Regions from separate parts of the Phytobacter cepae genome, predicted to be linked through region 1. Evidence: predicted binding sites of a transcription regulator. Region 1 holds the regulator's gene; each other region holds the start of a gene.
What was found. Region 1 encodes PurR, which represses purine synthesis genes. Its sites were predicted from a motif close to CANGCAAACGTTTGCNTG; they were not measured.
Positions count from the first base shown of each region.

Region 2: the regulator PurR is predicted to act here: its motif matches at 2,743-2,760, upstream of ACUY4Q_RS15545 (amino acid aminotransferase).
Region 3: the regulator PurR is predicted to act here: its motif matches at 3,995-4,012, upstream of purT (formate-dependent phosphoribosylglycinamide formyltransferase).
Region 4: the regulator PurR is predicted to act here: its motif matches at 4,097-4,114, upstream of ACUY4Q_RS18900 (nucleoside-specific channel-forming protein Tsx).

Region 1 is NZ_CM135107.1:2,908,713-2,916,625, reverse strand. It holds gene cfa (cyclopropane fatty acyl phospholipid synthase) at 1-541, opposite strand, end outside; gene punC (purine nucleoside transporter PunC) at 836-2,035, opposite strand; gene punR (DNA-binding transcriptional activator PunR) at 2,150-3,061, shown strand; gene purR (HTH-type transcriptional repressor PurR) at 3,081-4,106, opposite strand; gene cydH (cytochrome bd-I oxidase subunit CydH) at 4,405-4,494, shown strand; gene ACUY4Q_RS13570 (MFS transporter) at 4,665-5,834, shown strand; gene ACUY4Q_RS13565 (C40 family peptidase) at 5,916-6,761, opposite strand; gene grxD (monothiol glutaredoxin 4) at 7,103-7,450, shown strand; gene rnt (ribonuclease T) at 7,492-7,913, opposite strand, start outside.
Region 2 is NZ_CM135107.1:3,290,304-3,298,216, reverse strand. It holds gene ldtD (L,D-transpeptidase) at 1-35, shown strand, start outside; gene mepK (peptidoglycan L,D-endopeptidase MepK) at 222-770, shown strand; gene ACUY4Q_RS15550 (MBL fold metallo-hydrolase) at 797-1,444, shown strand; gene ACUY4Q_RS15545 (amino acid aminotransferase) at 1,489-2,679, opposite strand; gene ACUY4Q_RS15540 (porin) at 2,865-3,965, opposite strand; gene asnS (asparagine--tRNA ligase) at 4,551-5,951, opposite strand; gene ACUY4Q_RS15530 (Lrp/AsnC family transcriptional regulator) at 6,141-6,602, opposite strand; gene dpaL (diaminopropionate ammonia-lyase) at 6,899-7,913, shown strand, end outside.
Region 3 is NZ_CM135107.1:2,141,725-2,149,637, reverse strand. It holds gene exoX (exodeoxyribonuclease X) at 1-255, shown strand, start outside; gene ptrB (oligopeptidase B) at 257-2,311, opposite strand; gene ACUY4Q_RS10020 (tellurite resistance TerB family protein) at 2,390-3,049, opposite strand; gene yebF (protein YebF) at 3,147-3,518, opposite strand; gene ACUY4Q_RS10010 (YebG family protein) at 3,583-3,921, opposite strand; gene purT (formate-dependent phosphoribosylglycinamide formyltransferase) at 4,049-5,227, shown strand; gene ACUY4Q_RS10000 (fimbrial protein) at 5,276-6,154, opposite strand; gene ACUY4Q_RS09995 (fimbrial biogenesis chaperone) at 6,446-7,129, opposite strand; gene kdgA (bifunctional 4-hydroxy-2-oxoglutarate aldolase/2-dehydro-3-deoxy-phosphogluconate aldolase) at 7,335-7,913, opposite strand, start outside.
Region 4 is NZ_CM135107.1:3,994,128-4,002,040, forward strand. It holds gene thiL (thiamine-phosphate kinase) at 1-633, opposite strand, end outside; gene nusB (transcription antitermination factor NusB) at 711-1,130, opposite strand; gene ribH (6,7-dimethyl-8-ribityllumazine synthase) at 1,150-1,620, opposite strand; gene ribD (bifunctional diaminohydroxyphosphoribosylaminopyrimidine deaminase/5-amino-6-(5-phosphoribosylamino)uracil reductase RibD) at 1,710-2,813, opposite strand; gene nrdR (transcriptional regulator NrdR) at 2,816-3,265, opposite strand; gene ACUY4Q_RS18890 (hypothetical protein) at 3,253-3,387, shown strand; gene ACUY4Q_RS18895 (SadB/YajI family lipoprotein) at 3,419-3,961, shown strand; gene ACUY4Q_RS18900 (nucleoside-specific channel-forming protein Tsx) at 4,253-5,137, shown strand; gene yajD (HNH nuclease YajD) at 5,242-5,586, opposite strand; gene secF (protein translocase subunit SecF) at 5,708-6,679, opposite strand; gene secD (protein translocase subunit SecD) at 6,690-7,913, opposite strand, start outside.

The sequences.
Region 1 (7,913 bases):
GTCCTCCCCAACCACAACCAATATCCAGCACCCGCATACCCGGCTGAAGCTGCAGCTTTTCACAAATAAGGGTGAGTTTGGCGATTTGCGCCTCTTCAAGACCTTGAGCCTCTTTCCAGTAGGCGCAAGAGTATTGCATCTGCGGATCCAGCATACGCGTAAACAGATCGTTGCCCAGGTCGTAATGCTCTTTGCCGACGATCCAGGCGCGTTTTTTTGTTTGCAGATTAAATAATCTTGCCCCGGCGATACGCAGGGTGTCTTTCAAATGATGGGGCAGTTGATGTTCCAGCCCGGCACGCAACACCTGGGTAAAAAAAGTGTCCAGCCGGTCACACTCCCACCAGCCGTCCATGTAGCTTTCCCCAAGCCCCAGTGAACCCTCTTGTAACACGCGTTTAAAAAAATCCGGATGTTTAACCTGGATGTCCGATGCCGCAGAACCGTTAACCTGAATGCCGGCGCGGCTTAATAGCTCGCTTGCTATACGGAACCAGTTATCATCCCGTACGTTTACTTCTTCTATACACGATGAACTCATAACTTCTCCATCACCTGCAAGTGATCGATACCGTCAAAAAGCGTTGCCGCCTTTGGGGTGTGAGAAATATCACGGTGGAACCGTGAGGCTGATATCCGACGTAGAACAGAGGAAGGGAGATACCCTTGCCAGAATGGCCTTCCATGGTGAAACGGGCGCGATCCTGCTCCCGTTAATGCTTACAAAATTTTATTTTAGTACAGCCGAAATTGAGTATAGGCCTCAAAATCGGCTGATACAACCATAAACAATTAGCAGGCTAATCGCACAAATGTCACATAATTACGAGTGCAATCAGGCATGACTGGACGATTCAAGAGACGCTTTCTGGCGACGCGCATTATTTTCACGGCGTTGCATCACGAAACCCAGACCCGCCAGCAACACTGTCGACACCATTACACTGGTGGTCGCCAGGAGTGGGAAGGCGATCAGTGCTGATACCACCAGACTGGCAATAAAACACAAGCCCAGTTGCAGTGTGTTCTGCAGCGCAGCAGCCCGACCCGTGGCGTGAGGGAAGGGGCGCAGTGCTTCTGCGACCACGATGGGGTAAATCGCGCCGTTAGCCACGGCCATCAGGCAGAAGGGGATCAGCAGAGCAGTCAGGGAAGCACCAGGCAGCAAGCCCACGGCCCAGGTGGCAATCACGCTGAATGCAAAGGCGACCAACAGCCAGGGCAGCAAGCGCGCGCCAGACCATTTTTGCAGCGCCCAGCGGCAGCTATAACCCCCTATCAGGAAGGCGATGGTTTGTGGAACATAGCTCAGGCCAATGATGGTCGGGCCATAACCCATATCATGCAAAATAAAGGGAGAACCGGTCAGCCAGGCAAAGAAGCTGGCGGAGCAGGCGGCATAAATCAGCACGTTACCCCGGTAGGCTTTATCACGCAGCAGGGTAAGAAAGGTCACCGGCTGCGCGTCCGGGGCCGGTTTACGCGGCATAGCGCGCAGACGCAGCGCCGGCAGCATGAGCACCACCGTAATGGCGAAGAGGGTCGCAAAAATGGCCTGCCAGGAAAAATGGGCGAGGATCCAACTGCCAAGCAGTGGCGCGAGGGCGGGAGACAATCCAACCAGCGGCATGATAGTGGCAAAAATACGGTTAGTCCGTTGTGCCGGGTAGTGGTCGGTAACCAGCGCCTGCCAGGTGACGGCGGCCGCACAAACGCCCACGGCCTGAATAAAGCGCAAAACCAGCAGCCAGCGGGCATCCTCTACCCAGATCATTCCCAGGCAGCCGAGGGCAAAGATGGCCAGGCCACTTAACAGTACCGGCTTACGCCCATAGCGATCGGACAAGGGCCCCCAAACCAGCTGCGCGACAGCAAATCCGGCAAGGAAGAGGCTCAGCGTCGCGCTGACCACGGCGGCAGAAGTGTGCAAATCTTGCTGAATATTGGCGAAGGCAGGGAGGTACATGTCCGTTGCGAGGAAGCCGAGTACGCTTAATCCCGCCAGCCAGACTAAAAATCCTTTTCCTGGTTGCATGGTAAAAATCTCTTTCTTGTGCAGGTAAACAGGGAAACAGAGTCTAGGGAGTGTAACTTCGGTTGTGAACCGCTAATATTTGCGAATGGGTTTCAAAATTTTTGCAGGCAAAATATGTGGTCAGAATATTCTCTTGAAGTCGTCGACGCAGTGGCTCGCAATGGTAGCTTTAGCGCGGCCGCGCAGGAGCTGCATCGTGTGCCCTCTGCGGTCAGTTATACGGTGCGCCAACTGGAAGAGTGGCTCGCCGTTGCGCTTTTTGAACGTCGTCATCGCGATGTAGAACTCACCCCCGCCGGGGTGCTGTTTTTAAAAGAAGGGCGCTCTGTTATCAAAAAAATGCAGATCACCCGCCAGCAATGTCAACAAATTGCCAATGGCTGGCGTGGTCAACTGGCCATTGCTGTCGACAATATCGTCAAGCCTGAACGAACCCGGCAGATGATTGTTGATTTCTATCGCCATTTTAGCGATGTCGAACTGTTGGTGTTCCAGGAAGTATTTAACGGCGTTTGGGACGCATTGGCAGATGGCCGCGTGGAACTGGCCATCGGGGCGACGCAGGCGATACCCGTCGGGGGGCGCTATACCTTTCGGGATATGGGCATGCTGAGCTGGAAATGTGTAGTGGCGAGTCATCACCCGCTGGCCGGGATGAAGGCACCTCTCAGTGACGATACCTTGCGCAACTGGCCTTCGCTGGTGCGTGAAGATACCTCACGCTCTCTGCCGAAACGCATAACCTGGCTGCTGGATAACCAGAAACGGGTTGTGGCCCCGGATTGGGAATCGTCCGCCGCCTGCCTCTCTGCGGGATTGTGTGTTGGCATGGTGCCGGCACATTTTGCGCGCCCCTGGCTGGACAAAGGAGAGTGGGTGGCGCTGGAGCTTGAAAATCCTTTCCCGGACGCGGCCTGTTGCCTGACCTGGCAGCAAAACGAAGCTTCACCGGCGTTAAACTGGCTGCTGAGTTATTTGGGGGATAGTGAAACGCTGAATCGGGAGTGGTTGTGGGAGCAGGATTGACCCGCTCCCCTTGCAGAGATTAACGGCGATAATCGCGGAATGGACCATCCGCCACCGAACGACGCTCGATCAGTCGCGGATGGACTTCAATAGACTGGGAGACCTCACGTTTGTTAACGATACGGTCGAGCAGCATATTGAATGCCGTTTCACCCAGCGAATCCTTTGGCTGATGGATAGTGGTCAGCGACGGGGTAAAGTAGCGTGAGTTGCGCACGTTATCGTAACCGATCACCGAAATATCCTGTGGCACACGCAGGCCCATTTCGTCTGCTGCACAGAGGGCGCCCATCGCCATGATATCGCCACCGCAGAAAACAGCGGTGGGGCGGGATGGCTGGGTGAGAATTTGTTGCATGGCGCGATAACCGGACTCCGGTTCGAAATCGCCCTGAACAATCCAGTTTTCCGCTACGCTGATATGCGCTTCTTCCATCGCTTTCATAAAGCCAGCCAGTCGGCCTGCACCGGTATTACGCTCAAGCGGTCCTGGGATGACGCCAATGTCACGATGACCGCGTTCGACCAGATAACGCCCGGCCATGTAGCCGCCTTCAAACGCATTATCGATGACGGTGTCGGTAAAATCGGCTTTAGCTTCACCCCAGTCCATGACCACCATCGGAATATGGCGGTACTCGCCAAGCATAGTCAGCAGGGATTCCGGGTACTCTGAACACATCACCAGTAAACCATCAACGCGCTTTTGCGCCATCATCGACAGGTAGGCGCCTTGTTTTTCAAAATTGTTCCAGGCGTTACCCAAAATGAGGGTATAGCCTTTCTGGAAACAGTTCTTCTCAACGGCTTCGATTATCTCGGCAAAATAGGCCGCTTCGCTGCTGGTGGCCAGCAAACCGATGGATTTTGTGTGATTCACCTTCAGGCTACGGGCGACGGCACTCGGCGAGTAGTGAAGCTCCTTAATGGCCGCCCACACAGCATTACGCGTCTCTTCAGCGACGAAACGGGTTTTGTTAATAACATGTGATACGGTTGTGGTGGAAACGTTTGCTCGCTTCGCTACGTCTTTGATCGTTGCCATCAGATGTCACTCCATGCCATATCATAAGCTCCTGAAAATGCTAAAGGTAAACGTTTGCCTGCCTTCACCCTTTCACCGCGCGATGTACTGTTTTACGCCGGGAAAAAGACATTGGACGTCAGGAGGGGAGTCAATGGCCGGTACGCTAATAAATTTAGCGTCGAATTTTGTCTTATCTTGACCAAAAGGGGAAGCGCTAAAACGTATATCAATCTAAATCCTGCAAGATTTTTACGTTTATTTGTGCAAAAATGCGCTACCTCACTTTTTATGGGGTAATAGGAAAGGAGAAAAATTGATGAGCACCGACCTGAAGTTTTCTTTAGTGACGACTGTCATTGTGCTGGCCCTGATTGTTGCGGGTGCGATGACGGCGGCTCTGCACTGAGTTACCCCGAGGGAGAGTTCTCTCCCTCGCTGTTTTCTTCTTCTATTATCCCGAATTCAGCAATACTCTTTTCGCGTTTCACTCTCTTCTGTTTTTTGTGAACGCTGTCATACTTTTGACTTCTGTGACGGTGTCGGCCAACGACACGGCATTTCCGGAGTCAATAAATCATGAAAGTAAATTATCCACTGCTTGCCCTGGCGATAGGCGCTTTTGGCATCGGTACCACCGAGTTTTCCCCGATGGGACTGCTGCCCGTCATTGCACGGGGTGTCGATGTATCGATTCCGGCAGCGGGAATGCTGATCAGTGCCTATGCCATAGGTGTCATGGTGGGGGCCCCCCTTATGACGTTGCTGCTTTCCCATCGCGCGCGGCGTAATGCACTGATTTTTTTGATGGCAATCTTTACGCTTGGCAATGTGTTGTCCGCCATCTCGCCTGATTACACCACGCTCATGCTGTCGCGCATTATTACCAGTCTCAATCATGGCGCATTCTTTGGACTGGGTTCGGTGGTTGCCGCAAGCGTAGTGGCAAAAGAGAAGCAGGCCAGTGCGGTTGCCACCATGTTCATGGGGCTGACGATTGCTAATATCGGCGGGGTGCCGGCGGCGACATGGCTCGGTGAAACCATTGGCTGGCGGATGTCATTCCTTGCCACAGCGGGCCTTGGCATTATTGCGATAGTCAGCCTGTATCTCTCCTTGCCAAAAGGTAATGCCGGAGAGCGACCCGATGTACGTAAAGAACTCTCCGTACTGATGCGTCCGCAGGTGGTATCCGCTTTGATGACAACCGTACTGGGCGCCGGGGCGATGTTTACGCTTTATACCTATATCTCGCCTGTACTGCATGATATAGCCGACGCAGGACCCGCATTTATTACCGCAATGCTGGTGCTTATTGGCGTAGGGTTCTCTTTGGGGAATTATCTGGGTGGCAAGCTGGCTGACCGTTCCGTGACCGGAACCCTGAAAGGTTTCTTGCTGTTATTGATTGCCATCATGTTGGCGATCCCCTGGCTTGCACGCAGTGAAGTTGGCGCGGCGATCGGCATGGTTGTATGGGGTGCTGCCACCTTCGCGATTGTGCCGCCCCTACAGATGCGGGTTATGCGTGTCGCGCATGAAGCACCCGGTCTCTCTTCTTCAGTCAATATCGGCGCGTTCAACCTGGGAAATGCGCTGGGGGCAGCAGCGGGGGGCGCGGTGATTTCAGGTGGTCTCGGCTATGTTTTTGTTCCGGTAACCGGGGCGGTGATTGCCGGGATGGCATTACTGCTGGTGCTGTTGTCCGGTCGCGGTGCGGCTAATCCAGCCTGTGCGACCGCTGAATAAATAAAAAGCAGGAGGTTTACCCTCCTGCTTTTTACCTGCGTTTCAGGGTTATGACCTGCCATCACGCTCGAGGCAGCATATTTATCGAATGGTTTTAGGCGTGACCACGCGGCGGGCGCCAACATAATGACGCTGCCAGTAGTCTTCGCTTAACGACGTTATCTGGATATCCTGGCCGCTACGCGGAGACTGGATAAATTTGCCGTTGCCTACATACACACCCACGTGGTCAGCTGTACCGCGACCTTGAGTACGGAAAAATACCAGATCGCCGCTTTCCAGCTCTGCGACGTTGACCGGAGAGGCATCACGCAGGTGATACATCTCGTTCGCGGTACGAGGGATACGGAATTTTACGAGGTCTTTGTAGGCGTAATACACCAGTCCACTGCAATCAAAACCGGTCATTGGAGAGGTACCGCCCCAATGATAAGGCTTGCCAATCTGGTTCATCAGCTTTGACATTGCGGTTTTCTGAATTTTTTGCATCCGCACTTTGTGCGCTTCAGAAATCGTGACGGGTTTGCTTCCTTTCACTTTTACACATTGCGATTTATGGCCTTTACGCTTTGTGCATTTTTCGGTCATAGCAATAACCGGAGCGGGAACCTTGCTGGATTTACTATGACGGGGAGTATTCTTGCTGGTTTTACTGCTTGCGGTTTTCTTGCTGACGGTCGAGGTTTTTTTTGCCGTCGTTACTTTTTTATTTTCGGCTTTCGCCGTTGCCCTGGAGGCGGTGCCACTGCTTTTCTTTGATGTTTTATTGGTCTGACTATTTTTCTTACGTTCGGATGCTTTCACTACGTGCGACTTATTGACGGCCGCGCCTCGCGTTTGCTCAGAGGCCGTTGCTAAAGGTGTAAATGTCAGCGTAGTGAACAACAAAGCACAGAGCGTGATTGAAGCTTTTTGAATTCGCGCCACTGAGCAATCCCCTGGATAAGTGCAGGCATTCAATAATGCTTGCGTATGATTTAGAACCGCGTCGATTCTAATCCATAAAAAGCAGAAAAGTTAATAGGCTTTTTGCATCTAAAACTCTGTTTCGTTAGCAAGCGCAAAAAAAAGCACCAGTTATGCCCCTCATAAGCTCAATTGTTGAACTATCACGCGGCGGGAGAGGGGCGACCATGGGCACTTACGACGTAGATGAGGGTGACAGACGATAAAATAATGAGTGGTGAACAAAATGTTATTTTCCGTTGCTCGCATGAACCGTTACAATGACAGTTATCTGCCGATAAGAAGTTGAAGGAAGCAAGACAATGAGCACTACTCTTGAAAAAATCCAGACCCAAATCGCTGAGAACCCAATTCTGCTTTACATGAAAGGTTCTCCTAAACTGCCAAGCTGTGGTTTCTCCGCACAGGCTGTACAGGCGCTCTCTGCGTGTGGCGAACGCTTTGCTTACGTAGATATCCTGCAAAACCCGGATATTCGTGCTGAGTTGCCAAAATACGCTAACTGGCCGACGTTCCCGCAGCTGTGGGTCGACGGTGAGCTGGTCGGCGGTTGCGATATCATCATCGAAATGTATCAGCGCGGCGAACTGCAGCCGTTGATTAAAGAGACGGCTGCGAAGTACAAATCTGAAGAGCCGGGCGCAGAGTAATCTCTTAGCGCAAAAGAAAAGCGACCCTCGGGTCGCTTTTTTTATGCCTGTTCATCACCTGGCGGTAAAGGCCAACCGCCGAGGCGTTTCCAGCGATTCACTATTTCACAAAACAGCAGGGCAGTTTGTTCAGTATCGTATAGAGCGGAATGGGCCTGAGCGGCATCAAAATCAAGCCCGGCCGCCGCACACGCTTTGGACAGCACCGTTTGCCCCAGAGCCAGTCCGCTTAAAGAGGCCGTATCAAACGTCACGAAAGGGTGGAAGGGGTTGCGCTTCAATGAGGCACGCTCTGCCGCAGCCATCATAAAGCTGTGATCAAAGGTGGCATTATGGGCCACCATGATGGCGCGGTTGCAGTTGCTGTCTTTGATCCCTTTGCGCACCATTTTGAAGATGGCATGCAGGGCGTCGTACTCGTTCACGGCACCTCGCAGGGGGTTGCTCGGATCGATACCGTTAA
Region 2 (7,913 bases), 380 kb from region 1:
AAATTCTGGCGAAAGCGGAACAATTAATCAGGTAAATGAAGACGTTCTGAAAACATTGTTGTCGTAATACCTGAGGAAAACGGGCGAGATCTGTTGCAACGCCCGTATTTCCTGGGGTCAGGCTGCCTTGACGTGGGGGTTTTTGCCCGGTAAGGTGCCTTTCGTGCGCAATAAAAGTGCATAAAATACGATCACTTTGCTTTCTTGAAGACCTGAAAATCATGGACAAATTTGACGCTAATCGCCGCAAATTGTTGGCGTTAGGTGGTATTGCCCTTGGTGCAGCCATCTTACCTCAACGTGCATTTGCAACCCTATCCACGCCACGCCCACGTATTTTAACGCTGAATAATCTTCATACCGGCGAAACGATTAAAACCGAATTTTTCGATGGCAAGGGCTATATTCAGGATGAATTAGCAAAACTAAACCATTTTTTCCGTGACTATCGCGCGAATAAAATAAAGACCATCGATCCGCAATTGTTTGATCAGCTTTTCCGCCTGCAGGGGTTGCTGGGAACACGCAAACCGGTGCAACTGATTTCGGGGTATCGTTCCATTGATACCAACAACGAACTTCGTGCTCACAGCCGTGGAGTAGCCAAAAAAAGCTATCACACCAAGGGGCAGGCGATGGATTTCCATATCGAAGGGATTTCTCTGAGCAATGTTCGCAAAGCCGCGTTATCTATGCGCGCTGGTGGTGTAGGATATTACCCCAGCAGTGACTTTGTGCATATTGATACCGGGCCGTTACGGCACTGGTAATTCTCAGACAGAAAAACAGGAGCAGTATGAACTATCGTATTATTCCGGTAACGGCATTCTCGCAGAATTGTTCGTTAATCTGGTGTGAAGAAACCCGGCAGGCTGCCGTGGTCGATCCCGGCGGCGATGCAGAACGCATCATGAAAGAAGTCGATGCCTCCGGCGTAACCTTGACACAGATTTTGCTCACGCATGGTCACCTGGATCATGTGGGAGCAGCCGCCGAACTGGCGCAGCACTATTGTGTGCCGATTATCGGTCCGGAAAAGGAAGATGAGTTCTGGCTGCAGGGCTTACCCGCCCAGAGCCGTATGTTTGGCCTGGAAGATTGCCAGCCGTTGACCCCCGATCGTTGGTTAGATGAAGGGGAGACGGTGAACGTCGGCAACGTGAATTTGCAGGTGCTGCATTGTCCGGGTCATACCCCGGGGCATATTGTCTTTTTTGATGCGCAGTCAAGACTGCTGGTATCCGGTGACGTGATTTTTAAAGGCGGCGTCGGACGCAGTGATTTCCCGAAAGGCGATCATGCCCAGTTGATTGATGCCATTAAAAGGAAGCTATTGCCATTGGGCGATGACGTGACCTTTATTCCAGGACACGGACCCATCTCAACGCTGGGTAATGAGCGACTGCATAACCCCTTCCTGCAAGACGAGTTACCCGTCTGGTAAACAAAAAAAGCCGCGATAGCGGCTTTTTTCTTATTTCACATCGCTCAGAGTACGGCGACGATAGCTTCACACAACGGCGACATATTATCCGGCGTCATTCCCGCTACGTTAATACGGCCTGAGGCGACCGCATATACGCCAAACTCTTCGCGCAGGCGCAAAACTTGCTCCTTGGTCAGCCCACTGAAAGAGAACATACCGTTCTGCCTGGTGATAAAGCTGAAATCGCGGTTTGCGCCTTTCTCCTGCAGCGTGTTGACGAATAACAAACGCATGCGTTGAATACGCTGGCGCATATCCGTCAGCTCTTGCTCCCAGATTGCGCGCAGTGCGTCATTACCCAGAATGGTCGCCACCACGGATGCCCCATGCGCTGGTGGGTTGGAGTAGTTAGCGCGGATGGTAGCCTTCATCTGGCTGAAAGCACGGTCGGCGGTTTCGCTATTGGCGGTCACCAGCGTACAGGCGCCAACACGTTCGTTATAGAGGCCGAAGTTCTTAGAGAAGGAGCTGGCGACAATCAGTTCATCGTGAAGCGCTGCGAACGCGCGCAGGCCTTCAGCATCTTCTTCCAGACCACGGGCAAAGCCCTGGTAAGCAAAATCAAACAGCGGCAACCAGCCTTTTTCAACGGACAATTTGGCCAGGATTTCCCACTGCTCAAGCGTAGGATCGATGCCGGTTGGGTTATGGCAGCAGCCATGGAACAGCACTACGTCGCCCGCAGCCGCGGCTTCGAGGCTCGCCAGCATGCCCTCGAAATCCAGCGCATGTTTATCTGCATCGTAATAAGCGTAGTCGCATACTTCCAGACCAGCGGAATTAAACACGCCCTTATGGTTTGGCCAGCTCGGATTGCTTACCCAGATGCGTTTTGCAGAGGTATTTTTTGCCAGGAAATCCGCAGCAACACGCAGGCCACCGGTGCCGCCAGGCGTCTGCGCGGTACGTGCACGTTTGTCATTAATAATGACGCTGCCCTTGCCGAACAGTAATTCCTGGGTGCAACGACCAAATTCAGGAATACCATCGATACCGAGGTAATTCTTCGTAGTTTCATTTTCCAGCAGATATTGTTCAGCTTTTTTTACGCTGGTCAGAACAGGCGTTTTGCCGGTTTCGTCTTTGTAGACACCAATACCCAGGTTGATTTTGGTTGGACGTTCATCGGCGCGAAACAGATCGGCCAGACCCAGAATAGGATCGGCAGGGGCAGCGGTAATATTCTCAAACATGACGAGGTTCCATTTTGGTGACAGAAGGGAGGTCCGCTATCAGGTTAACGGGAGAACCGGTGATTGCCAACCGTTTGCAATAAAAAGCACGCCTCTTTTTGCAGGATAATTTTTTTGAGCCGCTGAAAACAAAAAAACAGGGCCGAAGCCCTGTTTCATATGCATATAACAACGAGTTCTGCTAATTAGAACTGGTAAGTTACACCCAGAGTAACCTGGTCGGAAGTACCAACCCAGGAGTAGTACTGGCTGTCTTTGTCGTCCAGCAGGTTGATACGGTAGTCACCGTATACGTTGAAGTTCTTGTTGAAGTAGTAGTAAGTACCTACAGTCACGTATTTAGCCAGGTCGTTGGAAACGCTGTTGCCGTTGTCATCCAGACCCAGTGCTTTGCCTTTGGACTGAACGTAAGAGATGGACGGACGCAGGCCGAAGTCGAACTGGTACTGTGCGATAACTTCGAAGTTCTGAGTTTTGTTAGCAATAGACTTGTCGTCGTTAACGTCAGTCAGGATGCTGGTGTTACGGGTTTCTGCGTAAACAGTTGCCAGGTAGATGTTGTTCGCATCATATTTTGCGCCAACAGCCCAGGTCTCTGCTTTCTCGCCTTTACCATCAGCTTTCTGGTATTTGGTACGGTTAGCGGTGCTGTATGCGCCGATCACGCCGAAGCCTTCACCGAACTCATAGCCCAGAGAGGTACCGAAACCGTCACCGTTGCCACGTTCAATGTCGTCGCTACGGTCGTTTTTACCCTGATACTGCAGCGCCAGGCTCAGACCATCAGCCAGACCGAAGAAGTTGCTGTTACGGTAGGTCAGAACACCGGTAGAACGGCTGGTCATGTAGTTGTCGGTGTTACCGCCGCCCCAGGTTTCGCCGGAGAAGGACGGAGCCATATCGGTGTAAGATTCTACATCGTAAACCACGCCGTAGTTACGGCCGTAGTCCAGAGAACCCGCGTCAGTCACTTTGATACCAGCGAATGCCAGACGAGTTACGTTGTCCTGGTTGCCTTCAGCTTTGCCCGCTTTGGTACGGTATTCCCATTGGCCGTAACCGGTAACATCGCTGTTTACCTGAGTTTCGCCTTTGAAGCCGATCTGGCCGTAAGAAGAGTCCTGGTTAGAAGTGCTGTCGCCGGAGGTGGTGAAGCCGTGCTCACCAACAACTTTACCGTACAGGTCCAGTTTGTTGCCGTTTTTATTGTAAACTTCAGCAGCGTTTGCTGCGCCAGCTACCAGCAGGGCAGGGATAACCACTGCCAGGATATTGCGCTTCATCATTATTTATTACCCTCATTGGTTTTTTTGAACACCTGCCACTGCCTCCAATAATTTCCGTCAATAATAATTTACGGAACTATTGATGAGAGTTTGGTGTCTTTCTGTGTCTGAGAGGCATCTTTCCATTCATATAATCGTTTCGCTAGCCTGAAAGTGCTACAAATGTCTTAAAGCAGTAACAGAAAGCAATAATGTGTAAGAATTTATGAATTTTAAGGAACTTTGTGAACCAACTCAAAGTTCAGGACATCTCGGAGCAAAAAATCATCATTCCTTTCCTATTTATATGAATTACTTATAATTAATAGAGATAATGGCAATTCTTATCCAATAATCATTCTCATCCCGGTTTTGCTTATACCTAAATTCAGACGTCTGGATTGCTGAGTGAATTTTATCCAAATGTGCTATCAGATGAGGAAAAACTAATCCACAAAACAGGTAGGGGTTATTTTTTGTTCAGAAATGTTTCAGTGCAGAAGTGTAAATTCAGGTCAGAATGGGTAAGTTTGCGTCAGTACTGGAGTGAGGGATAACGAAATAATGGCTAAAAAAAAGGCCAGCAGGTGCTGGCCTTAAAACATTTTAGAATGTTGCGCTGCGCGGTGTGCGCGGGAAAGGAATAACGTCACGTACGTTTTGTACGCCGGTGACGTAAGCGATAAGACGCTCGAAGCCTAAACCGAAGCCAGAATGAGGTACGGTGCCGTAACGACGCAGGTCGCGATACCACCAGTAGTCTTCTTTATTGAGCCCCATTTCTGCCATACGCGCATCCAGCACATCCAGACGCTCTTCACGCTGAGAACCACCGATGATTTCACCAATCCCCGGCGCCAGAACGTCCATTGCGGCCACGGTCTTACCGTCATCATTAAGGCGCATGTAGAAGGCTTTAATGTCTTTCGGATAGTTTTTAACCACAACCGGTGCTTTAAAGTGTTTTTCAGCAAGATAGCGTTCATGTTCGGAAGAGAGATCAACGCCCCAGTAAACCGGGTTTTCGAACGTCTGACCGCAGTTTTCCAGAATGGTTACTGCATCGGTGTAGTCAACCTGTGCGAAGTCCGCTGCGACGAAACGCTCAAGACGGGCGATGGCATCTTTATCTACGCGTTCTGCGAAGAACTTAAGATCATCCATACGTTCCGTCAGTACGGCGTTAAAGGCGTACTTCAGCATCGCTTCTGCCAGACGGGCGTTATCTTCCAAATCGGCAAAGGCGACTTCCGGCTCCAGCATCCAGAACTCGGCCAGATGGCGGCTGGTGTTGGAGTTTTCAGCACGGAAGGTTGGACCGAAGGTGTAAATTTTGGACAAGGCACAGGCATAAGTTTCGCCGTTGAGCTGACCGGATACGGTGAGGAATGACTCTTTACCGAAGAAATCTTTGTCGTAATCCACTTTACCCTGATCGTTACGCGGCAGATTTTCCAGATCCAGAGTGGAGACGCGGAACATCTCGCCAGCGCCTTCGGTATCGGATGCGGTAATCAACGGGGTAGAGACCCAGAAGAAGCCCTGCTCGTCGAAGAAACGGTGCAGCGCTTGTGCCAGCGTGTGGCGAACACGTGCGACGGCACCAATCATGTTGGTACGCGGGCGCAGGTGAGCAACTTCACGCAGGTATTCAATGCTATGACGTTTCGCCGCCATCGGGTAGGTGTCGGGATCTTCAACCCAGCCGGTCACTTCTACTTTTGTCGCCTGAATTTCAAAGCTCTGGCCTTCACCCGGCGATTCCACCACAACACCGGTAACAACCACGGAGCAGCCGGTGGTGAGACGCAAAACGTCTTCATTATAATTGGGCAGAGAATTATTAATAACGGCCTGTACAGGATCAAAGCAGGAACCGTCATAAACGGCGAGGAAGGAGATGCCAGCTTTTGAATCTCGGCGGGTGCGCACCCATCCGCGTACGGTGACTTCTTGGTCAACGGCAACGCGGCTATGGATTACGTCGGCTACAGGCACAACGCTCATAATATTCTCTCTGTTAATTGTCTGGAAAAAATAATCATTTATCCGCCCGAAAAAGGGGGGATACCTATGTTACCTGGCGTGCGCCATCAGACAAGCAGAATTAGCAGTGGAAGAAGATATTTCGGAAATTAATCGTGCCAGAGCGGCATTTGCGCCTTCCAGGTAGATGCCCGTGCTCCGATGAAAGACTTATTCGATGATTACCGTCATCTGCTGCTTAGCATTCTGCATCGAGACAATCGTATTGAATGTTTTGATGTTTCCGCAGGCAAAAAACAGTTCTCGGGTCAGGGTTTCATATTCGGCCATGTCACGGACGTTGATAACCAGCAGAAAGTCGAAATCGCCAGTCACGTAATAAACCTGCTGAACCTGAGGGCACTTAACAAAGCGTGATTTGGTCTCCTCAAGAAGATCGAGACGTTCATTTTCAATTTTTACCTGCACCATAATGGTAATAGGGCGACCCACAAGACTTGCGTTGATCACGCTCACGTTGGCGCTGATGATGCCAGCCGCTTCTAGCGCCGCAATACGTCGATTTACTGCTGAAGGCGACAAATTCACCCGATCGGCAATCTCGCGCTGAGAGAGGCGATTGTCGCACTGTAACAAGGTAAGAATTTTTTTATCCCAGGCGTCGAGCTTCATGGTTTCTGACCCACCTCTTAGAGTGTGATAACGATCGCAGTGCGCAACATCGTTGCATCTACTGGCGCAATAAGGATGAAAATTGCGTACATAAGAACAATTTTGCGCCATTTAATTGGTTTACGCATAGTACCATTTCAAACAGTTGAGTAACTAGCTGACGGAATATTTTCGTTAAATTACCTCAGTACGTTTATTTATTTTTACGTGATCGTCAGCTGATTTATTTGCTAGTGGTGACGTTGAATAATCATTTTATCATCCATTTAAATACCTATAAATAACAAGGTCTGGATATGACGAATGTAATAGATGTTCAATTTAACGGCAGTATAAAACCCTATGGGCAGGGTGTAGATTTAAATGTGTTAAATGAAAATGTTGGTCGAGAAGTTTTGGCATTTCATAAAAGCTTCTCTCAATACACAGTGACACCTTTGCGCTGCTTACCTTATTTAAGTCATCGACTGGGGCTGGGCGCGTTGCATATAAAAGATGAATCCTGCCGTTTTGGTCTTAATGCTTTCAAAGGACTGGGAGGATCATACGCTGTCGGAAAATATCTGGCACAAAAGCTTGGGCGGGATATTCAATCGCTAACGTTTGCTGATCTTAATGTACCGGAAGTTAAATCGCATATTGCTGATAGCGTTTTTGTCACTGCGACAGATGGCAACCATGGGCGCGGTGTAGCCTGGGCGGCGCAACAGCTGGGATTAAAAGCCGTGGTGTTCATGCCCAAAGGCTCTTCTCCCGTGCGGGCGGAAAACATTCGTCAACATGGTGCCGAATGCACTATTACCGATCTTAACTACGACGATACCGTGCGTCTTGCGAACAAAATGGCACAGGAGAAAGGATGGGTTTTATTACAGGACACGGCATGGGAGGGCTATGAGCAGATTCCCACCTGGATTATGCAAGGGTATATGACACTGGCGATGGAGGCCTATGACCAGTTGCTGGAAAGTGGCAATGGGCTGCCTACCCATCTGATTTTACAGGCAGGGGTTGGTTCCTTTGCTGGCAGCATCATGGGCTTTTTTATCGAAAAAATGAAAGAGAAAGCCCCGACGGTGATACTCGTTGAGCCGCATAAAGCGAATTGTCTTTATCGTTCAGCGGTAATAAACGACGGTGATCCTCATTCTGTCAGCGGTGATATGGCAACGCTGATGGCCGGGCTTGCCTGCGGTGAGCCCAACACGATCAGTTGGCCGATAATTCGTGACAATACGTCCTGCTTTATCTCTGCCGACGACAGACTTGCAGCCAATGGTATGCGAATTTTAGCGGCACCACGGCCGGGTA
Region 3 (7,913 bases), 770 kb from region 1:
CTGTATGACTGTTACATCACCGCCGCGTTGCTGATTGATATTATGAACACCTCAGGCTGGACGCCGGATCAGATGGCTACCGTAACCGGTCGCCCTGCACTGGTCACTACCTTTTCCTTTGGAAAATACCGCGGTAAAGCCGTATCCGAAGTCGCTGAGCGCGACCCCGGATACTTGCGTTGGTTGTTTAATAATCTCGACAGAATGAGTCCGGAACTGAGGCTGACGCTTAAACATTACCTGGGCGAACACTAGCTTACGGGGAACCCTTCAGGGTTCCCTGCGCCAGCGCGATCAGAAACGCATACTCCATCGCTACCCCTTCATACGACTTGAATCTCCCCGACTTCCCGCCGTGGCCGGAATCCATATCGGTACAGAGCAGCAGCAAATTGTTGTCCGTTTTGAGTTCACGTAACTTCGCTACCCATTTTGCAGGCTCCCAGTACTGGACCTGGGAATCATGTAACCCGGTCGTCACCAGCAGGTGCGGATAGGGGTGCGCGCCAACGTTATCGTAAGGGCTGTAACCCTTCATATAATGGTAGTAAGTCTCGTCCTGCGGATTCCCCCACTCCTCAAACTCCCCGGTTGTCAGGGGAATAGATTCATCAAGCATGGTGGTTAAGGTGTCGACGAAAGGCACCTGCGCCACCACACCATGAAACAAGGAAGGGCGCTCGTTAATGACAGCTCCAAGCAGCAGCCCTCCGGCACTTCCGCCCATGCCGTAGCAAAACAGAGGCGAGCCGTAGCCCTGAGCTAAAAGGGAATCAGTAACATCGATGTAATCATGGAAGGTATTTTTTTTGTTGAGGAATTTGCCATCTTCATACCACTGCTGGCCCAGTTCACCGCCGCCGCGGATATGGGCAATCGCATAGACAAAACCGCGATCTAACAGGCTCAATCGACTACTGCTAAAATCCGCATCCATACTGGCCCCGTATGAACCATACCCATAGACCAGAATCGGGTTTTTACCTTTACGGAAATACTTTTGGTTATAGACGAGGGATACCGGGACTTCAACACCATCACGCGCACGCACCCACAAATGCTCGCTCCGGTACTGACTGGCATCGAAACCGGGCACGTCAGATTGCTTAAGGACCCGGCGTTCACCGGTATCCATATCCAGTTCAAACAAGGTATCGGGGGTGGTCATCGACGAATAACCATAGCGCAAACGTGAGGTTTCCGGTTCAGGATTATAAGCGACCCAGGTGACATAAGCCGGATCGTCAAAGGCGATACCAGTGACTTCGCGCGTTTTACGATTGATCTGTCGCAGGCTGGTCAAGCCTCTCTGACGCTCTTCCACCACTAACCAGTCCGTAAAGAGGGTAAACCCCTCCAGCATGATGTTTTCGCGCGCCGGTATCAGCACTTCCCAACGACGCTCATCGCGAACTTTCGTCCGGTAAAGGCCAAAATTCTTCCCGTCCCGGTTTGAGCGCAAATAGAACGTATGCTGAAAATGGTCGAGGCTGTATTCATGATCCTTACGCCGCGGCAGGAAACAGAGCGGTTGCGCATCGGGCAACTCAGCGTCCAGCAATAACACCTCACTGGTCGTCGCGCTCGAAAGATGAATGACAATGTAGTGCTGGGAGGTGGTTTTACTCAGCCCGACATAGAATGTGTCATCCTTCTCTTCATAAATGAGCTCATCATCGGTTGAGGGTGTTCCCACGGTATGGCGCCAGACCTGATAAGGCAGCAGGGTCGTGGCGTGCTTGCGCACGTAATAAAGCGTCTCTGAATCGTTGACCCAAACAAACTCCGGGGCGACGTTGTCGAGCATCTCCGGATACCAGTTCCCGGTCTCCAGATTACGAAACCGCAAACCATATTGTCGCCGTGAGAGATAGTCTTCTGCGAGCGCCATGATTTTATTGTCAGGGGTAACCGAGAATCCACCGAGCGTATAAAACTCACTATGGGCGGCGCGCTTGTTGCCATCAAGCATGACCTGCCATTCATCCCACTCCGCCGATAAAACCGACTGGCGTTGATAGATAGCGTATTCACACCCTGGCTCATACACATGCCGATAGCGATATCCATTTTTAACGTAGGGCGCAGAGACCTCACGGGGAGGAATACGGGAGATGATTTCAGCGAGCAGTGTGTCCTGCAACGCCTGCTGAGAGGCCATGATCTGGCGTCCGTACTCATTTTCCTGTTGGAGATAGTCCAGCACTTCTGGCTGAGAGCGCGTATCGTCCCGCAGCCAGTAGTAATTATCCAGACGGGTATCACCATGTAAGGTCATGGTATGGGGAACTTGCTTAGCTTTCGGCAGCATAACTCTTATCTTATTTATTCTACACACTATAAGGTTGGCAAAACCTGCCGCCGATGCAAGCGAAACGTAATATCAGGGCTACTGAGGGAGCGCTCTTTTTTGCTGCTGGAGATCGGCCTCGATACCTTCCCGGACATCCTGAGGGATCTTCAACGCATCACCAAGGGCGCTGAGATAGCTACGCTCCATAAAATGGTCGATATCAATCGCCGCGCAGCTCAGGAAGTAAACTTCCAGCGCCTCTTCTTCATTTTTAATGTCTCGTGCCAGACGCTGCGGATCAAGTGGCTGCTCAATCGCCTTCGCTACCAGTGCTCTGCCCTGCTCTTCGACACCCGCTTCTTTAAGCTGATGTTCAATGGCGGCACGTTCTTTATCATCTATGTGTCCATCACTTTTGGCGGCAAACACCAGAGCCAGAATCAGTCGTTCAGTACGAACATCCAGCGGTGAGCTCGTTTGACCGAACTGAGGTTCGCCTTGATGCGCCGTACGCACTTTGTCTTTATATTTGTTCCAAAGGACGGAGCCGGCCACTGCCCCACCGCCGACTAATAATGCACCGGTGCCATATTTGGTCAGTAGTTTACGCGATGATTTACTTGCGACCAGCAACCCCGCAAGGCCACCCAGCGCACCGGGCACAAGCAGCTTGCCCAGCCCCTGTTCGGAAGATGAATGTTCAGACGAGCCTTTTTGGCCCAGAAGAGATTGGAGTTGATTCAACCAGTTTGACATGATGTCCCCCGCTTAAGCGATGCCAGAAAGGTTCAGCGTAAGCGAGGGGGTGTCAGGAAATGTCTAAAACAGCAAAAGATGAGAAAATTCTAACCGCTTATTGATGCTGATACTCAGCTTTGCCCGCTTTGCAATCAACCTGAACCAGATAATGGATATCGGTGCTCTTACCACGCACCGTCAGCGGTACGCGCCATTTATCGTCTTTGCCCTGAATGTCCTTCGGGCTAATCCAGGCTACGGGGTCAGCCTGACCCAGTTTTTTCTGGTCATCAGCCCAGCGCACAATCCGGTTTTGCAGATAGTCACGTTTAACGCTGGCCGCGATACCGTCAGCATTCATTCCTTCACAAACAGGAAATTTCACCGTTTTTTCATTATCGATGGTGACGGTTTTGTCATCAGCAGCAGAACTCACGAAGCTCGCTGCCAGTAATGCCGTACCGAATAACACTCCTGCTATTTTCATGCTTTTCTCCTGTGCATTTAGCCCATTCAAAGCATGGTACAAATTACTGGCAGTGCAAGCCGAATCAGGCGGCTGAACGCTTCGATGCACGCTTGATGTCAACGGCTGCGGTGTCACCTGCGGTATCATCAGAAGCCGCGACAGGCGCGGACTCTTCAGCTTCCGCAGAAGGCAATTTACCTGACTTGAAAATATGGCTGAGAACCTCTTTTTGCTCTGCAAGCCACATCGCCATTTGATCACGCTGTTCGCCTTCCAGGGCCACCGGCGCATCGCCAAGCCAGGTCTCAAGTACCTCGGCCAGATCAAGCATTTTGTCGTAGGCGTCCGCTTCCTTTTTACTGGCAAAAGACATTTTTTCCTCACCGTTACGAATCACAACATATTTAACTTCAACCGCCATGATACAGCCCTCACCTGTTTATATATACAGTATATTACGCCACATGGGTCGGTGGCGCAAGTCGTAAAAGACAGACGCAAACGTTTTCGTATATACTGCGGCCAGGTTTTTTTGAAGGTGAAAAGCGATGACTCTTTTAGGAACTGCGCTGCGTCCGGCAGCAACACGGGTGATGTTATTAGGCTCTGGTGAATTGGGTAAAGAAGTGGCTATCGAATGCCAGCGTCTGGGGATTGAGGTGATTGCTGTCGATCGCTACGCAGATGCGCCTGCTATGCATGTTGCCCATCGTTCGCATGTTATCAATATGCTGGATGGCGAGGCACTGAAAGCGTTGGTCGCTCTCGAAAAACCGCATTTTATTGTGCCTGAAATTGAAGCCATTGCGACGGATATGCTCATTGAGCTGGAATCTCAGGGGCAACATGTTGTGCCTTGCGCACGCGCCGCGAAACTGACCATGAACCGGGAAGGCATTCGTCGCCTGGCGGCTGAAGAGCTTGGGCTCCCGACTTCCAGCTATCGCTTTGCCGACAGCGAACCCGCATTCCACCAGGCGGTTGAAGAGATCGGTTTACCCTGCATTGTTAAGCCGGTCATGAGCTCTTCCGGTAAAGGTCAGAGTCTTATTCGTAGCCGCGATCGGTTAGCCAACGCCTGGCAATACGCCCAACAAGGCGGACGTGCCGGTGCGGGCCGCGTTATCGTCGAAGGCGTAGTGAATTTTGATTTCGAAATTACCCTGTTAACCGTGAGTGCCGTTGACGGCGTCCATTTCTGCGCGCCGGTTGGCCATCGCCAGGAAGAGGGCGATTACCGCGAGTCCTGGCAGCCTCAGTATATGTCCGACCTCGCGCTGGAGCGCGCGCAGGACGTCGCGCGTAAGGTAGTTCTGGCTCTGGGCGGGCATGGCTTGTTCGGCGTTGAACTGTTCGTGTGCGGCGATGAGGTGGTGTTTAGCGAGGTGTCTCCCCGCCCGCATGATACCGGCATGGTGACGCTGATTTCGCAGGACGTTTCAGAATTCGCCCTGCACGTGCGTGCCTTCCTCGGTCTGCCAGTAGGTCAGATTCGCCAGTACGGGCCGTCTGCCTCTGCGGTGATCCTGCCCGAGCTCCAGAGCCAGAACGTGACCTTTGATAATGTGCAGGGTGCCGTTGGCGCAGGCCTGCAGGTGCGTCTGTTTGGTAAACCCGAGATTGATGGCACCCGTCGCTTAGGCGTCGCATTAGCCACGGCAGAAACTGTAGAAGAGGCGGTTGAACGAGCGAAAGCCGCGGCGGCTGCAGTGAAGGTTCAAGGTTAAATCTGGTAAGCATCCCCGGTGGCGCTTCGCTTACCGGGGCTACGGGTTTTATTTATATTCGACCAGGTAGGTCAGTTTGCCGTTTGCTTTCCCGGCGGTCACCGTGCTGCCGGTCTTGATATAACGCGCATAGAGCGGAATGGTCATCATGGCATTCACACCAGACACCAGTGTTCCCGTTGTGGGTTGTGAAAATTTCATTGGCGTTAGCACGGTATCCGAACTTGAAAGCTGAATGCCAATGCCCGTGGCACTGCCTGTCTCGCTGCTGATAGCCATAATACCGTTGGTGTCATTAATGACGCTGGTGGCGGGCGTGAGGCTCAGGCTCCAGATCGCGTTAGTGGTGATGGGATTGGCAACGGTAGTGACGGTATTGCTGCTGCTATACTTAAGTATGTTGTAACTATAAAATTGCGGGCCACCGTAGTTGCAATTGATGAGGTCGATAGACGCTTTCACCCACGGGGTTACTGAATTTACCGCAGCAAATACGGAGATATTATGTTTCCCGAGATCAACTGTTTTACTGGCTTCTGCGAGCGTACAGGTCGGTTGGGTAAAGGTAAGCTTGCCGGTAAGGCTGGGGCGAAAAACCGCAAAGTCGCTGCCGGGTGAGTTCTCCCCGCCTACCACGGTTTCCACTTTCGGTAACGTAGTCAGGTCAATTGAACTGGCGGTAATCTCACCCGTTTTGATGAGCACATACGTGATATCGCCGTTAGGCGTTGTGGTATTACATGAATAGTTGTAGCTAGAAACGCATGAGCCAAAACTGTAATTTTTATTCCCCAAAACACGGTTGGTGCTGCTGGTCAGAATGACCATACCTATCCCCTCAACGCCGGTCTGATAAACAGTGCCAAGGCTGCTGCCCTGCCATGACGACGGCACAGGCACCGCACCGCCGACAAATTGCCCTTTCACATAATAATTACTGGCGGTAAGGCTGTTATTACAATTAACCCTGTAATAAGTGTATTTGTTATTACGTGCCGTTATTCTGTAAAGTTCAGTGCCGGGGGTAATATCTTTCGGCATCTGTATTGCTGCGGGGTTCAAACTTAAACTGGCAGTAACAATTGTTCCATTAGTCTGATCACCGCTTGAATAGCTCACTAATTTGCACGCTGCCTGAGAAACCAATGAAAAACTTAGTGTGCTGAATATCACTACGACTAAAAGTAGGTGTCCTTTTCTCATTCCACACTCCTTTAATTATTTTGTAACCGCGTCATAAATTTGTGTCGCACCGTTATCATCTACCCACCTCACCTGAAACGGTGTCGCGGCTTTAAGCGGCAACGGAAAATTCCGCGTCTTTCCTGGCCCAATCATGTCAACAGGCCACTCCCCCTCTTTGCTCGTCACTGACACCAGTGACACATGCCAGCCCGTGGGATTTGTCACCGCGACGCCCTGCCCCGTGCTCTGCCAGATAAGCTCCCGCACCGCTGTCGCCGGACTCCCTTTTAGCCCCGCCGGGCGATAAAACACTTTCACTCTGGACTGCAGCGCGACCTGCAGGCGATTCTTTTCCTTTGCAGGAAGCTTTACGGGCACATCCAGTACGTTGAGCCAGAACACGGATTCGCGGTCTACAGGCAATGCTGAAGCATTGACCATGCGCAGTCGCAACGTTTTGGCGCTGTCGCCATCCACGCGGGCTATCGGCGGGAAAATCACAAACGGGGTGCGCAGCGTCGTCGGGTCAGCATTCACCTCGCCGTTATCCAGCCAGCTCTGTACCAGCACCGGCTTACTGCTACGATTTTTGATAGGAACGGTGACTTCACGCGCTGTTGCGTTATAAATCACCCTTGTATTATTCATTACAATGCTGGCGGTGGCATGGGCTGAAATAAGCCACAACACGCTGATACAAAAAATATTTCGCAACATTCCCTTGCTCCCGTAATATCCGGAACGTCCTTTTGACGCTGTAAGACGGACAGTGCGTAGAGCGGAATGATAAAAGCGCTGAAGTGGGGAAAAATAATCTTATTGAAGTGAAAGCTATAACCAGGAAAAACACATAAAAAAACCGGCACGCATTTGCGCACCGGTTTGTCATTTCAGCCGGGATTATCTGCCCCGGACAAGCAACTTACTTCGCGCCTTCTACCGCTTCGCGAGCCAGTTTGGTGATGCGGTCATAATCGCCAGCTTCCAGCGCGTCGGCCGGAACCAGCCAGGAACCGCCGATACACAGCACGCTTTTCAGCGCCAGGTAATCACGGTAGTTCGCCGGAGAGATGCCGCCAGTCGGGCAGAAACGAACCTGAGAGAACGGACCTGCGATAGCCTGCAGTGCTTTGGTGCCCCCATTGGCTTCCGCCGGGAAGAATTTGAACTCTTTCAGACCATAGTCCATACCCAACATCAGTTCAGACACGGTGCTGATACCCGGAATCAACGGAATGGAACCCTCGGTTGCCGCTTTCAGCAGCGGCTCAGTCAGGCCCGGGCTGATAGCAAATTGTGCACCGGCTTCGGTCACTTCTTTCAGTTGCTGCGGATTCAGCACGGTACCTGCGCCGATGATCGCATCCGGCACTTCTTTCGCAATCGCACGAATAGCATCCATAGCGCATGGTGTACGCAGCGTCACTTCCAGTACGCGAACACCGCCCGCAACCAGCGCTTTCGCCATCGGGACGGCGTGCTCCAGTTTGTTAACAACAAT
Region 4 (7,913 bases), 1.1 Mb from region 1:
GATGGCGGCATTCGCCAGACCACGCATGGCCTGACCGTGTAAGACGCGCGGAGTTGGGCGTAAATGCCGCTGGACCAGGTAGTTCGAATCATTGGCATCACTGACCTGCAACCGGTGCTGTAAAATCGCCAGTCCGGCTGCGCTGTCACCGGGGGTGCCGGTCACATAGATCCAGTCCCCAGGCCTGGCCCCTGAGCGCTTAATGGCCCGGCCAACCGGCACATAACCGTGAATACCCAGCGTCATGGAGAGTGGACCACGCGTGGTATCGCCGCCAATAAGCTGCATATCGTAGTAGTTAAGCTGTTCGAACAGGCTGTCGCTAAACGCCTTGAGCCAGACTTCATCGACGTTCGGGAGGGTCAGCGCCAGCGTGAGCCACGCAGGATCGGCGCCCATCGCCGCCAGATCGCTCACGTTTACTGCCAGCGCTTTATACGCCAGATCGGCAGGATCGATATCAGGAAGAAAATGAATGCCTGACACCAGAGTGTCAGTGCTGATTGCCAGCGTCTGTTTTTCAGGAACATTGAGCAGTGCACAGTCGTCGCCAATGCCGGTTTCGACATCACGACGCGCATTTTTTACACGGTCAAAATAACGGGCAATCAGGGAAAATTCGCCGCATGCCATACGTTATGCCTCAGCATAGAAAAGAAAAAAGCCGGACAGAGTGCGGTCAGACATCGCACTCCACTCCGGCTTGAGGATCATTTTTTGTTGGGACGAATCACGGGCGCGGCTTTGTCGAGCACACCGTTAACAAACTTGTGGCTATCTTCAGCACCGAAAGTTTTCGCCAGTTCGATAGCTTCGTTAATGGCGACTTTGTACGGCACGTCAGAACGTTTAGACAGTTCGAACAGTGCGATTCGCAGTACCGCTCTCTCAACCTGACCCAGTTCTTCAAGCAGACGGGACAGGTACGGCTTCATCAGGCCGTCGAGATACGCGCTGTTAGTCGCCACCCCGCTTAACAGTTCACGGAAGTATGGGACGTCAACGTCTTTAACGTCCTGTTCCGCCAGGAACTGGTATTCGACATCAGCGACGTCGTTTTGGGACAACTGCCAGGAGTAGAGTGCCTGGACAGCACACTCACGGGCGCGGCGACGAGCAGCAGGTTTCACGGATTTCCCCTTACAAAAATCAGGCCTTGATGGCTTTCAATACATTAATCATTTCAAGCGCGGTCAATGCAGCTTCCGCACCTTTGTTGCCAGCTTTAGTGCCAGCACGTTCGATAGCTTGTTCAATGCTTTCGGTGGTCAACACACCAAAAGCAACCGGGATTTCGCTGTCCTGCGCAACATGCAACAGGCCATTGCTTGCACCACCGGCCACATATTCAAAGTGAGCCGTGCCGCCACGAATAACCGTGCCCAGCGCAATCACCGCGTCATATTTACCGGTTTTCGCCAGTGCACCCGCCGCCAGTGGCAGCTCATATGCACCTGGAACCCATACTACGGTAATATTGTCATCGTTAACCTGGCCGATACGTTTCAGGGCGTCAACCGCACCTTCAAGCAGGCTGTCATTGATAAAGTTGTTGAAACGCGCAATGGTGATGGCGACGCGAGCGTCCGGGGCAGCAACGTTAGCTTCAATAATGTTCATACTTTTCCTTCACAGGTTCAGTTCAGACCCCGCAGGGGGGCGGATTTTATCATAATATTTGACGCGCTGCTTCCCTTTTACAGGAGTCGCTACGCGTGGGTGAGATGCAGGCAGACATCGGGGCCGACCTGACGTATCTCGTTGAATTTGAAACCGGGCGCATCCGCAAGCGCGTTGAGGCCCGGCAGAATGCATAGCCCTCTGGCATCGGTACCCAGCAGTTTTGGCGCAAGATAGACAATCAGTTCATCCACCAGCCCCGCCTGCAACAGTGCACCGGCAAGACTCGCCCCCGCCTCAACCCAGATGCTATTGATCTGTTGTTTGCCCAACAGCATCATCATCGCCACCAGATCGACACGGCCATTATATTCCGGTACGGAAATATCACGTACCGACGCGGGCCATACTCGCGCATCTGGCGCGGTGCGTGCAAACCAGGTTTCACCAGGCTGTTGCACCAGCGCATGTTCTGGCGTCACGCGATTTTTGCTGTCTACCACGATACGCAGCGGCTGGCGCAGATTCTCTTTGGGATAAAGCGCCTGCACATCAGAACTTAGCTCATCCCAACGCACCGTCAGTTTAGGGTTATCTGCCAGGACAGTCGCGCTACTGGTGAGGATGGCGTGACTTTGCGCACGCAGCCGCTGAACATCACGGCGCGCCTGCGGGGAGGTAATCCATTGGCTTTCGCCATTCGCCATCGCCGTTCGCCCATCCAGTGATGCGCCCAGCTTCAGTTGTACATACGGAAAGCCGGTGCGCATGCGCTTGAGAAAGCCTTTATTCAGCGCTTCAGCTTCCGGCATCATCAGACTATGGCTGACGTCGATGCCCTCCTGCTGTAGTCGGTAAAGTCCCCGCCCCTGCACTTGAGGATTCGGATCCTGCATCGCTGCCACAACCCGGGACACGCCCGCATTGATCAAGGCTTCACAGCACGGCGGCGTCCGGCCGTGATGGCTACAGGGCTCAAGCGTGACGTAGGCCGTTGCCCCTTTCGCTTTCTCACCCGCCATCCGCAGTGCGTGCACTTCAGCATGCGGTTCGCCGGCACGGTAATGGAACCCTTCGCCGACAATCGCGCCATCGTTAACAATAACGCACCCGACATTTGGGTTCGGATGGGTCGTAAAACGCCCGCGTTGCGCCAGCTTTAGCGCTCGCGCCATGTACTTTTCATCCTGCATGGTCAGTCCTGTAAGCGGGCGATCTCTTCGCCAAATTCACGAATATCTTCGAAACTACGGTATACCGAGGCAAAGCGGATGTAGGCCACTTTGTCGAGTTTCTTCAATTGCTCCATGACCAGATTGCCAATCATCTTACTGGCAATCTCACGCTCGCCGGTTGCGCGCAATTGTGACTTGATATGATTGAGCGCCATTTCAACGTCATCCGCGCTCACCGGGCGCTTCTCCAGCGCTTTCAGTATGCCACGTCGTAATTTATCTTCGTTGAACGGTTCACGAACATCATTGCTTTTAATGACTCTGGGCATCACCAGCTCAGCCACTTCAAAGGTGGTAAAACGTTCATTGCATACCAGACACTGACGACGGCGACGAACAGAGGATCCTTCACCCACAAGGCGAGAATCGATTACTTTGGTATCCACGGCGAAACAGAATGGGCAATGCATACGACGTCCTGACGTGTGAGTTGATTAAAATCTATTTTACCCTGAACTGGCGTGACAACAAAGACGGGCCGATTTTGAGACAATGGATAGATGGCAACGCGACGGTTGCTGGCTACCATTAAGAATATCTTCAATTTCAAGGAAACAGACACAATGACAAGACGTTACCTAAGATCCCTGTTGCTGGGAAGCGTTTTTGCCCTCAGCGCCTGCGCGCAGCAAAGCGAAGTACGACAACTGCATCAAAGTGTCAGCACACTAAATAAAGAGATGACCAAGCTCAACCAGGAAACGGTCAAGATCACCCAGCAAAATGCGTTGAATGCAAAATCCACCAGCGGCGTGTATCTGCTCCCTGGATCGAACACGCCAGCCCGTCTCAACAGCCAGGTCGGCATGCTACGTATGTCACTGAAGAATGTCGCGCCTAACGCGGGTGGCACGCGCGTGACGTTACGTATTCAGGGCGAATCAAACGATCCTTTACCGGCATTCAACGGTACGGTGGAATGGGGTCAGATTCAGGGAACCACCGAAAATTACCAGGAAGTTAATGTTCAGAATCAGCTCATGAGCGCACCGGCAAGCACGCTTGCCCCGAGCGATGTGGATGTTGCGCTTCAGCTAAACGGAATTACGCCTGAGCAGTTAGGATTCGTACGTATTCACGACATCCAGCCGGTTACTCCGCAATAACGCAGGAAATTTGTCGCCCTTTTTCATACTTTGTAACGCCTTCTCCGCCGTCTGGTCTTAATCAGGCGGCTTTCATTTATTGGCAACAATGATAATCGCCAGTACAATCCCCGCTGTTTATTACACGCAAACGTGAACGCAATCGATTACGTATGCGTCAGTAATGTGAAACAACACATATTTTTGTGAGCACGGATACTTATAATAACGGCGCAGAAATATGAAACATTTAGCAACGCAATGCGTGCATTCTTTCATTCCCGAAAGGGATCTCTTATCAGTGGCATAACTATGAAAAATACATTACTTGCAGCTGGCGCTGCGCTGGCGATTTCAACGTCCTTCTCCGTAAGTGCAGCAGAAACCAATAAACCGGAATATGTTTCCGACTGGTGGCATCAGAGCGTTAACGTCGTTGGTAGCTACCACACCCGCTTCGGACCTCAGATTCGTAACGATACCTACCTGGAATATGAAGCCTTTGCCAAGAAAGACTGGTTTGATTTCTATGGCTACCTGGACGCCCCGGTATTCTTCGGCGGTAACACCGATGCGAAAGGTATCTGGAACCACGGCTCTCCGCTGTTCATGGAAATTGAGCCGCGCTTCTCTATTGATAAGCTGACCGGTACCGATCTGAGCTTCGGCCCGTTCAAAGAGTGGTACATCGCTAACAACTACATCTACGACATGGGCCGTAATGAATCCGGTCGTCAGAGCACCTGGTACATGGGTCTGGGTACCGACATCGACACGGGTCTGCCGATGAGCCTGTCCCTGAACGTATACGCGAAATACCAGTGGCAGAACTACAAAGCCGCGAACGAAAACGAGTGGGACGGTTACCGTTTCAAAGTGAAATACTTTGTTCCGATCACCGCTTTGTGGGGCGGCCAGCTGAGCTATATCGGCTTCACCAACTTCGACTGGGGTTCAGAACTGGGTGACAAAGATTTCCACGATCTGAACAACAAACGCGCACGTACCAACGACTCCATCGCGTCCAGCCACATCCTGTCTCTGAGCTACGATCACTGGCATTACTCTGTTGTTGCCCGTTACTGGCACAACGGTGGCCAGTGGAACGATGATGCCAGCCTGAACTTCGGCAACGGTGACTTCAGCGTCCGTTCTACCGGTTGGGGTGGATACCTGGTTGCGGGTTACAACTTCTAAATCAAGCCAGTTGCTATCGCGATAGCATGGTCTGAAAAAAAGCACCGGCGAGATCCTCGCACGGTGCTTTTTTATCCTACCCACGCTGCATATGCCGCGAGAGGTTACTTCTTATTTAACATTGCCTTGAGATCGGCGAATGGATTATAGGTCGCCTCGCCAACATCTTTTTGCGCATCTTCCCCCGCCACCACGGTAGAGCCGTACTGATCCGCTTCGGTATATTTCGAATGCTCGTGATCGTGGCAGAACAAGCAGAGCAATTCCCAGTTACTGCCGTCTTCGGGATTATTGGTATGATCATGGTCCATGTGGTGAACCGTCAATTCACGCAGGTTCGAATAAACAAACTCCCGCGAACAACGCCCGCATACCCACGGAAACAATTTCAATGCTTTTTCACGATAACCGCTTTCGAGCCGGGTATAGTTTTTAGGGATAATAGCCATAAGAGTGTTGGTTCCTGCGTCAATATCGGATGAGGGGCAGTTTCATGCGCGCCTGTATTTTTATCAATGATAAAAAAAACCGCAGCACGAAGGCCACGGTTTTTATCAAGCAGACGCTAAATTAAGGCAGAATTGACGGCTGATCCGCCCCTTCTTTCTCTACTTTCTGCTGAATCAGGTGTTCGCGCTTCATACCCAGCTTCAGCGCCAGTGCGGACGCCACGTAAATAGACGAAGCAGTACCGATGGAAACACCGATCAACATGGTCAGCGAGAAGCCAGCCAGAATCGGGCCGCCAAACAGATACAGCATCAGGATCACCACTAACGTCGTACCGGACGTAATAAGCGTTCGGTGCAGCGTCTGGGTCAGAGACACGTTAAAGATCTCGTAAGGCGTACCGCGACGAATCTTGCGGAAGTTCTCACGAATACGGTCTGATACCACAATACTGTCGTTCAGCGAGTAGCCGATGACGGACATCAGCGACGCCACAATCGTCAGGTCAATCTCGATGTGGAAGAGCGATAGCACACCCATGGTTATCACCACGTCGTGCGCAAGGGCGATAACCACCCCGGCCGCCAGTCGCCACTCAAAGCGGAAACCGACGTAAACCAGGATTGAGATCAGCGCCACCATCAACGCCATCGCACCGGTTTGCGCCAGATCGGCACCCACGCTCGGCCCCACGAACTCAATACGTTTTACCGCTGCGTTCTGGCTGGTCGCTTCGTTGATCACGCCCAGAACTTTACTTCCGAGCTCCTGACCACCGGTAGCGCCCTGGGCAGGTGGCATACGCACCATGATATCGCGGCTGCTGCCGAAGTTTTGCAGCAGTGGGTCTTCAAAACCCGCCTTCTGCAGCGCTTCACGCATCATGTCCATATCCGCGGGTTTTTCCAGCGTGATTTCGATAACCGTACCGCCGGTAAAGTCCAGGCCCCAGTTAAAACCGCGCACACCCATAATGACGATGGATACGATTAACAGCAGAGCTGAGATACCGAAAGCCCAGTAATCCCAGCGCATAAAGTCCCAGACTTTACGGCCGTAGTTCAATTGTTCAACAGTGTATTCCTGTGCCACAACGCACTCCTCAGATAGACAGCTTTTTAACGCGCTTGCCGCCGTACAGCAGGTTCACGATGGCACGGGTGCCGACGATAGCGGTAAACATTGAGGTCGCCACACCGATACCGGTTGTAATGGCAAACCCTTTGATAGCACCGGTACCGACCGCATACAGGATAAGAACCTTGATAAGCGTCGTGATGTTCGCATCAAAAATGGAACTGAACGCGCCACGGTAACCTTCGTCGATCGCCTGCTGCACTGTACGTCCGTTGCTCAATTCTTCTTTGATACGTTCGTTTATCAGTACGTTGGCGTCGACCGCAACCGCAAGGGTTAACACGATACCCGCAATACCTGGCATGGTGAGCGTCGCACCTGGAAGCAGTGACATAATGCCGACAATCATTATCAGGTTCGCAATCAGCGCCGAGGTCGCAATCAGGCCGAACTTCTTATAGAAGAAGATCATAAAGATGATTGAAACAACGAGGCCCGCCAGACAGGCTTCCAGACCCTGCGTGATGTTTTGCATCCCAAGGGTTGGACCGATGGTGCGCTCTTCAACAATCTGAATCGGCGCAATCAGCGCACCGGCACGCAGCAGCAGAGAGAGCTGTCGCGCTTCATTCGGGTTATTGATACCGGTAATACGGAAGCTGTTACCCAGGCGAGACTGGATGTTGGCGATGTTAATCACCTCTTCCTCTTTCACCAGGATGGAGCGACCGTTAGCATCTTTCTTACCGCTGTCTTTGTACTCCACAAACAGGGTCGCCATCGGCTTACCGATATTGTCCTTAGTGAAGTTAGACATGATATTCCCGCCCGCGCTATCCAGTGAGATGTTCACCTGCGGCTGATTGTATTCATCCTGGCTGGAGGTAGAATCGGTAATATGGTCACCGGTCAGAATCACACGCTTGTACAGCACAACCGGCTGACCTTCACGCGTCTGTTTGACCTCAGAATCACCCGGAACGCGCCCTGATGCAGCGGCAGACTGATCGACATTGCTGTTGACCAGACGGAATTCCAGCGTCGCCGTGGCGCCCAGAATTTCTTTAGCACGTGCGGTGTCCTGAATACCCGGCAGTTCGACCACGATACGATCGGCACCCTGACGTTGTACCAGTGGTTCAGCCACGCCCAGTTGGTTTACACGGTTGCGCAGAATGTTGATGTTCTGCTGAACCGCATATTCACGGGCTTCGCTCAGACGTGCGTCGGTCATCACTGCACGCAACAC